DNA from 2 places in the Streptomyces sp. R11 genome. Region 1 is predicted to be linked to the other one. Evidence: riboswitches for the same ligand, from Rfam matches in the RefSeq annotation. Region 1 holds a riboswitch; the other holds the start of a gene.
What was found. A riboswitch is a leader RNA that binds a small molecule or an ion and turns the genes downstream of it on or off. The one in region 1 is predicted to bind ZMP and ZTP.
Positions count from the first base shown of each region.

Region 2: another riboswitch for ZMP and ZTP. It lies ahead of AB5J55_RS26205 (glycine hydroxymethyltransferase); the one in region 1 lies ahead of AB5J55_RS40965 (tetrahydrofolate dehydrogenase/cyclohydrolase catalytic domain-containing protein).

Region 1 covers NZ_CP163432.1:8,864,556-8,868,723, reverse strand. The annotation lists gene AB5J55_RS40975 (calcium-binding protein) at 1-157, opposite strand, end outside; partial or broken gene AB5J55_RS40970 (hydrolase) at 487-882, opposite strand; partial or broken gene AB5J55_RS40965 (tetrahydrofolate dehydrogenase/cyclohydrolase catalytic domain-containing protein) at 884-1,260, opposite strand; ZMP/ZTP riboswitch at 1,282-1,368, opposite strand; gene AB5J55_RS40960 (carbohydrate-binding protein) at 1,754-4,168, shown strand, end outside.
Region 2 covers NZ_CP163432.1:5,642,075-5,646,242, reverse strand. The annotation lists gene AB5J55_RS26220 (hypothetical protein) at 86-793, shown strand; gene AB5J55_RS26215 (hypothetical protein) at 861-983, opposite strand; gene AB5J55_RS26210 (hypothetical protein) at 1,016-1,672, shown strand; gene AB5J55_RS26205 (glycine hydroxymethyltransferase) at 1,700-3,148, opposite strand; ZMP/ZTP riboswitch at 3,180-3,282, opposite strand; gene rocD (ornithine--oxo-acid transaminase) at 3,445-4,168, shown strand, end outside.

The sequences.
Region 1 (4,168 bases):
ATCCGCCGACCGTGACCGGGAAAACCACGTCGTGCGTGATACCCACGATGACGTCCCGTCCGGAGTTGACGGTGGCACCGCTGACCACCGGTTCGCCGGCCGCAGCATCGGCCGGGGCGCCGAAACCGGCCAGCAGCACGACAGCGGCCCCCAGCACGACACCGCGGCTTGCCCCGCGACCGACGGGCCTACCCTGCGGGGCACTTGCGCCGGTGGTGGACACGGCGATGTCGTGCCCGCCGCTCGGTCTGTCGCCAAGCGGTGTGGCATAGCGGCTCATGAAATCTCCCAGGGGTGACAGGCCCTGCCGCCAACCACCGGAAGGGGAACGGTGGTTGGCAGAAGGCTCCGGAGACGGAAGTCCGTCACTCCCCTACGACTGCCGAACCGGCCGGATCGTTGCCCCCGGAGGTGAAGGGACCTTGTGCGACCAGGAGGGACGGTACGGTCATCGGCACGGAAGCTCCGGGCAGGATTTGGTCTCCCCTACTCGAAGAACTTGAGACTCCAGCCCGTGTTCGTGTTCGCGCCCGGGACATTGGCACGGCTGTAGGTGGTGTTGCCCCACCAGCAGAACGTGCCGGTGTACCAGTACCGGTTCTCCCACGCGTACGGCGTTCCCTTCGGGACCGCGTGGATCATCAGGGGGAACCTCGGGCCGGCCGGCGGGCTCGTGCCGATGTCGCCGTCGAGCAGGACGAAGCTGTGCTGGCCGGGGCCGTTGACGTGCAGGGTCGGGTCCCAGCCGGACATCATCGTCGCGCGGTTGGAGCCGAACAGGCAGCCGTTGGACTTGTACCAGTCCCACACGTACGTCGGGTCGCCCCCGGCGCGAAGTCGCAGGTCGGCCAGGCAGTACTGCTCGCTCCAGCTGCCGTTGGCCCCCGTCGACGTCCTTCTCCGGCGCGATGGCCTCGAATGCCGCCCGCTCATCGATGTGATGGCCTACGGGTGCTGAAGCAAGGTGCCGTGCACTCCGGCGTCCCGCGAGAGGGACTGGAGGGCCTCCACCAGCTCAGCCGTTGTAGTGGTGGCCGGCAGGCTGACAAGCCGGGACTCGACGCCCGCCTTCGCGCAACGGGCCCGCTTCATCCGAACGTACGTCACCGAAGCCGGATCCTCACCTACCAGCACCGTTGCGAGGCAAGGCGTCACACCGACACGTCGAGCAAGCTCTGACGCCTTGTCTGATGTCTCCTCGACGATGCGTCGGGCAAGGCCAACGCCGTCCATGAGCCGGGCTGTCTGTGTCTGGGACATGGTCGCCTCCAGGCGTCGCTGACCACTCGCCCAGGCGCACGGCATCGACCGATTCGTCAGACCGCTCCCCGGTGGTGCTCCACCTCAGCGCCAGTCACGGCCCACGCACCACTCCTAGTGGATGGCGCTTCCGCTGATCATGAACAGAAAGTTCAAATACACCTACTCAGGGCCATCGCCACGCCCCCCTGGCCACAACCCTCGGGCGCACGGGCACCCGGCAGACCGGCACCCTGACGCTGGAGCCCACCCTGGCCGGCGAGTCCGTTCCACTCGAGATTTTGACAGGGCCTTGACATATTTGGCGGTGGCCGCCAGCATGCAAAATGCAATCAGAGTGCCGCAATTCCCTTTGCCAACAGCGCAATTCACGCACAGCGCTCCCACGCGGGGGTCCGACAGGTCCGTCGTCGTGCCCCGCACCACCTTGCGGCACGCGCGGCCGGCGCGCGCCTTGCCTGACATCTCTCACCGTCAGGAAGGACGACCCCCCATGCTTTGGCGCCCTCGCGCGGGGCTGAGAACGCTCACCGCGCTCGCGCTCCTCCTGGCCGGCGTCGCCACGGCGGCTCCCACGGCCACCACCGCCTCCGCCGCCCCGGCGGACCTTCCGCCCGGCGATTACCAGCAGGTCCAACTCGCCACCGGCGCTGCCGAGATGGGTGAACCCATGTCGCTGGCCGTACTGCCCGACCGGTCGGTCCTGCACACCGCCCGCGACGGCACGATCCGCCTCACGGACGCCGCGGGCAACACGAAGCAGGCCGGGAAACTGGACGTCTACACGCACGACGAGGAGGGCCTGCAGGGAATCGCCGCCGATCCCGCCTTCGCCTCCAACCGGTACGTGTTCGTCTACTACTCCCCCAAGCTGAACACACCGGCAGGGGACGCCCCCACGACCGGTACGGCCGCCGACTTCGAGCCGTGGAAGGGTCACCTCAACCTGTCGCGGTTCACGCTGCGCACCGACGGCACCCTGGACATGTCCAGTGAGAAGGTCGTCCTCGAAGTGCCCAACGACCGCGGCCAGTGCTGCCACGTCGGCGGTGACATCGACTTCGACGCGGCCGGGAACCTCTATCTGACGACCGGCGACGACACCAACCCGTTCGACTCGTCCGGGTACGCGCCGATCGACGAACGCACCAACCGCAACCCCCAGTTCGACGCCCAGCGCAGCTCCGGCAACACCAACGACCTGCGGGGCAAGGTGCTGAGGATCAAGCCGACCGCAGCCGGCGGGTTCACCATCCCCTCGGGCAATCTCTTCGCACCGGGCACCGCCGGCACCAGACCCGAGATCTACGCCATGGGCTTCCGCAACCCGTTCCGGATGTCCGTCGACCGGCCCACCGGCACCGTCTACCTCGGCGACTACGGCCCCGACGCCGGCGGCACCGACCCCAACCGGGGACCGGGCGGCCAGGTCGAGTTCAACCGCATCACCTCGCCCGGCAACTACGGCTGGCCGTACTGCACCGGCACCAACACCACCAGCGAGACGTACAACGAGTACACCTTCCCGAGCGGCCCCTCCGCCGCCAAGTACAACTGTGCGGGCGGGCCGGCCAACAACTCCTTCCGCAACACAGGGCAGGCCCAACTGCCCCCGGCCAAGCCGAGCTGGATCAAGTACGGGCTGGACGGCTCGCCGCCCGAGTTCGGCGGCGGCTCCGAGTCCCCGATGGGCGGCGAGGTCTACCGCTACGACCCCAACTCGACCTCCACGGTGAAGTTCCCGCAGTCCCTCGACGGCCGCTACTTCGCCGCCGAGTACGGGCGCCAGTGGATCAAGGCCATCGAGGTCAGGAGCGACGGCTCCTACGGGTCGATCGAGGACGTCCCCTGGAACGGCACCCAGGTCATGGACACCGACTTCGGCCCCGACGGCGCGCTGTACGTCCTGGACTACGGCACCGGCAGCAACAACTCGGCCCTGTACCGCATCGAGTACATCGCGGGCAGCAACCGCAACCCGGTCGCCCGGGCCGCCGCCGACCGCACCTCCGGCGCCCTGCCGCTGACCGTGCGGTTCTCCTCCCAGGGCAGCTCCGACCCCGAGGGTGGGACGCTGACGTACTCCTGGAACTTCGGCGACGGCACCACGTCCACGCAGGCCAACCCCACCCACACGTACACCGGCGCGGGCACCTATCGGCCCACCCTCACGGTCCGCGACCCGGAGGGCCTGACCGGCACCGCGAGCCTGGTGGTGACCGCCGGCAACACGGCACCGACGGTGACCCTGCAACAGCCCCTGGACGGGCAGCCGTTCGCCTTCGGCGACACCGTGCCGTTCAAGGTGCAGGTCAGCGACCCCGAGGACGGAACCGTCGACTGCTCCAAGGTGAAGGTCACCTATCTCCTCGGCCATGACAGCCACACCCACGCCATCACCTCCACCAACGGCTGCGATGGCAACCTCACCGTGCCCGCCGACGGCGAACACGACAGCGCCGCCAATCTGTACGGTGTCTTCGACGCCGAGTACACCGACGCCGGCGGCCTGACCACGCACTCCGTGCGCACTCTGCAACCGCGTCATCGGCAGGGCGAGCACTTCGGCGCCCAGTCCGGCATCCAGATCGCCGATCACGCCACGGCCGAGGGCGGCAGGACGGTCGGATTCACCGATGACGGCGACTGGATCTCGTTCAAGCCGTACGTCCTCGCGGGCGCCACGAAGTTCACCGCCCGGGTGGCATCCGGTGGCGCAGGCGGCACCCTCCAGGTACGCGCCGGCTCTGCCACCGGCACCCTCCTCGGCTCCGCGACCGTGCCGGTGACCGGCGGCTGGGACACCTTCACCGACGTCACCGCCAACCTCTCCGGCGCGCCAGCCGGAACCACCGAGCTGTTCCTGGTGTTCCGCGGCCCGACCGGGCAGGGCAATCTGTTCGACGTC
Region 2 (4,168 bases), 3.2 Mb from region 1:
GCCGGGGCGGGAGGCCGGCCGCTCGGGAGCTCGGCCGCCTGGGGGCGGGGGCGGCTGGAGGAGCAGGTGTCGTGAACTCACGGCCATGACCGGGGCGTTGGGTGCCACGATCGCCCTACTGCTGTGGGGTGCGGCTCCCGCCTCGGCCGGAGGATCGACAAGCGTCTTCCTGGCCTCACCGGAGAGCCAGGAAACGGCTTCGCTGTACTACTCGGACGAGGAGTACGGCGAGCTGGACCGGTTGCTCGGCCCGGGGGCCAGGGGCACGCGGGACAAGCCGCCCGAGGCCGACCTGATGGCGTCCCACCAGATCAGCGTCACATGGATGGCCCATGACGTGACGCCGTGGCGCCTCGACCGGGTCTATGAGATGGACGACGGACGGAACGTCTGGATACACACCGCTGTGGGCCGCAACCAGCCGACGAACGGCACCTGGCATCGCGCCGAGCAGCCGGCCCAGCTGCGCACCCTGTTCAAAGACCTGGGCCTGATGAGCAAGACCTCGGCCGGGGGGAGCGCGGCAGCCGTCCCACCGGCGTCGGAGGCCCCCGGAGACGGCGAGGGCGCGCAGGACGCGTCCGGCATTGCGACCGACATCACGGACACGGCGACCGAGGCGCCGCTGGCCCAATCAACCGGTTCGGGTGATGGCACCGACTGGTGGTGGGCAATGGCGGGCGCGGCAGCCGGAGCGGTGCTTGCGCTGGTACTGCGGCCCTTTGCCACTCGGCTGCCTCTGAAGCGCTTGCGCGGTGAACCGGGGCCCAGGCAGGAGCTGCGCGACGTGTGATGACGGCCTGAGAAGCGAACAACGTACCGGGCGGGACTGGAGGTCATGCCGGCAAGGACCGACACGGTCAGCGGGCGAACTGGTGGGGCTGATGAGACACGAGGGGGAGCAGTGGGGGCACATGGCGGAAGGCGGAGAGGGCGGAAAGGGTGGAGAGCAGCGTGGAGAGCAGCTGGGTATGAACGGGCATGGCTCGCGCTGCTCGTCCCGGTGTCGGCTGCTCTGGTCCTGTGCGGAGCAGCGACGACCGCCGCGGCGGTGCCGGCGCAGGGGCGGGACGTCCCCGATGTGGCGGTGGTCGTCGGGGGTGGCACGGGACGGACGACGACCCTGCGCTCCGGCGAATCGGCTTTCGCCCGCCTCTGGCAGCTGATGCAGCCGACATACGTCGGGACGGAGCGGGTGTCCGAGGCGTGGGCCGAGGGGCGGCATCCGTCGATGCGCATCACGGTGATCTGGGGACTGACCGGGGTCGATGGCTGGCCTCGCACGAACCGGCCACCGGACGGAGACGTGGCCATCCAGCGGCAGGACCAGCTGTTCGTGGCCGGGGACGGCACGCCCTGGGTGCGCTCGGATCTCGCTCCCGACGTGGAGGACGACGACATCCGCTGGCACCGGGCGCCCCGCTCCGTCTTCGAGCGGCTGGACCTGGCAGGGCTCCTCGGCGAGACGGAGGACCGGCTCGTCGAGGCCTCCGACGCCGGGGAGCGGCCCGGCCTGGCGAAGGGTGATGCCGGGTGGGCGGTGGCCGGGCTGGCCCTCGGGTTCGCGACCGGAGTGGGCGGCACGCTGCTGATACGCCGCGCGGCGGCCCGGCCGGGAGCCGGACCGCCGCGGGAGGAGCCACGCCATGAGTTGATCGACCTGGATCTCTGAGAACGCCAGGAAGATGCCCCAGAGGCGTCAGCCCAGGTCGACCTCCGGGTACAGCGGGAAGCCCGCCACGAGGTCGGTGGCGCGGTGGGAGATCTCGTCGGCGACCTTCGGGTCCAGGATGTGCTGCGCCTTTGAGGGAGCGCCCTTGCTGGTGGTGCCGGGCTCGGTGGTGGTGAGGACGCGGTCGATGAGGGCGGCGACCTCGTCCATCTCCGCGGTGCCCAGGCCACGGGTGGTGAGCGCGGGGGTGCCGATGCGGATGCCGGAGGTGTACCAGGCGCCGTTGGGGTCGGCCGGGATGGCGTTGCGGTTGGTGACGATGCCGGACTCGAGGAGCGCGGCCTCGGCCTGGCGGCCGGTGAGGCCGTAGGAGGACGCGACGTCGATCAGGTTGAGGTGGTTGTCGGTGCCGCCGGTCACGAGGGTCGCGCCGCGGCGCATCAGGCCTTCGGCCAGCGCCCGGGAGTTGTCCACGATGCGCTGGGCGTAGTCGCGGAAGGACTCCTGGCGGGCCTCGGCCAGGGCGACGGCCTTGGCGGCCATGACATGCGGGAGCGGGCCGCCGAGAACCATCGGGCAGCCGCGGTCGACCTGGTCCTTGAGTGAGTCGTCGCACAGGACCATGCCGCCGCGCGGGCCGCGCAGCGACTTGTGGGTGGTGGTGGTGACGATCTGGGCGTGCGGGATCGGGTCGAAGTCGCCGGTGAGGACCTTGCCGGCGACGAGACCCGCGAAGTGGGCCATGTCGACCATGAGCGTGGCGCCGACCTCGTCGGCGATTTCGCGCATGATCCGGAAGTTCACGAGACGGGGGTAGGCGGAGTAGCCGGCGACGATGATCAGCGGCTTGAACTCGCGGGCGGAGGCACGCAGGGCCTCGTAGTCGATCAGGCCCGTGGCGGGGTCGGTGCCGTAGGAGCGCTGGTTGAACATCTTGCCGGAGATGTTCGGGCGGAAGCCGTGGGTGAGGTGGCCGCCGGCGTCCAGGGACATGCCGAGCATGCGCTGGTTGCCGAAGGCCTGGCGGAGCTCGGCCCAGTCGGCCTCGGTGAGGTCGTTGACCTGGCGGACACCGGCCTTCTCCAGGGCGGGGGCCTCGACGCGGGCGGCGAGGACGGCCCAGAAGGCGACGAGGTTGGCGTCGATGCCGGAGTGGGGCTGGACGTAGGCGTGGCGGGCGCCGAAGAGCTCGCGGGCGTGCTCGGCGGCGAGGGACTCGACGGTGTCGACGTTGCGGCAGCCGGCGTAGAAGCGGCGGCCGACTGTGCCCTCGGCGTACTTGTCGCTGAACCAGTTGCCCATCGCCAGGAGGGTGGCCGGGGAGGCGTAGTTCTCGGAGGCGATCAGCTTGAGCATCTCGCGCTGGTCGGCGACCTCCTGGCCGATGGCGTCGGCCACGCGCGGCTCAACGGCGCGGATCACGTCGAGGGCGGAGCGGAAGGCGGTGGACTCGGTGGAAAGGGGCTCGGCTGGCATGGGGACCTCCGGACGTCGTGTGCAGCGTTCACGGTTCGGCCCAGGCGCACGGCACTCGGTACTGGACGACGAGGTCCAGTGGGCCGCTCCCCGATGGTCGGTCCCATCCCAGCGCGCCAGTCACGGCCCGTCGATCAGCCTACCGGGCGCGCCGACGCGGCATGGTCCCGCGTCCGCCATGCGAGCAACGATAGGAAGGGGCCGCAAAGCACTCGAACGGCCAGAAATGGACAGTGGCCACGAGCCTCGTGACTGGCGGAGCGCGAGCCCTCGTGGCGGCGGAAACGGAGAGCCCCGTGAGTACGTCGAGCACCACCGAATCCCTGATCGCCGCGGTCGACGCGCACAGCGCCCACAACTACCACCCGCTGCCGGTCGTGGTGGCGACGGCGGACGGGGCGTGGATGACGGATGTGGAGGGGCGGCGGTATCTGGATCTGCTGGCCGGGTATTCGGCGCTCAACTTCGGGCACGGCAACCGGCGGATCCTGGACGCTGCGAAGGCGCAGCTGGAGCGGGTGACGCTGACGTCGCGGGCGTTTCATCACGACCGGTTCGCCGCGTTCTGCGAGCAGCTCGCCGAGCTGTGCGGGATGGAGATGGTGCTGCCGATGAACACCGGGGCGGAGGCGGTGGAGACGGCGGTGAAGACCGCCCGGAAGTGGGGTTACCGGGTCAAGGGGGTGCCGGCGGAGATGGCGAAGGTCGTCGTCGCGGGCAACAACTTCCACGGCCGTACGACGACGATCATCAGCTTCTCCACCGACCCGGAGGCGCGGGCGGACTTCGGGCCGTACACGCCGGGCTTCGAGATCGTGCCGTACGGGGATCTGACGGCGATGCGGGAGGCGTTGACGGAGAACACGGTGGCGGTGTTGCTGGAGCCGATCCAGGGCGAGGCGGGGGTGCTCGTGCCGCCGGCCGGCTATCTGCCGGCGGTGCGGGAGCTGACGCGGGAGCGGAACGTGCTGTTCATGGCGGACGAGATCCAGTCGGGGCTGGGGCGCACGGGGCGGACGT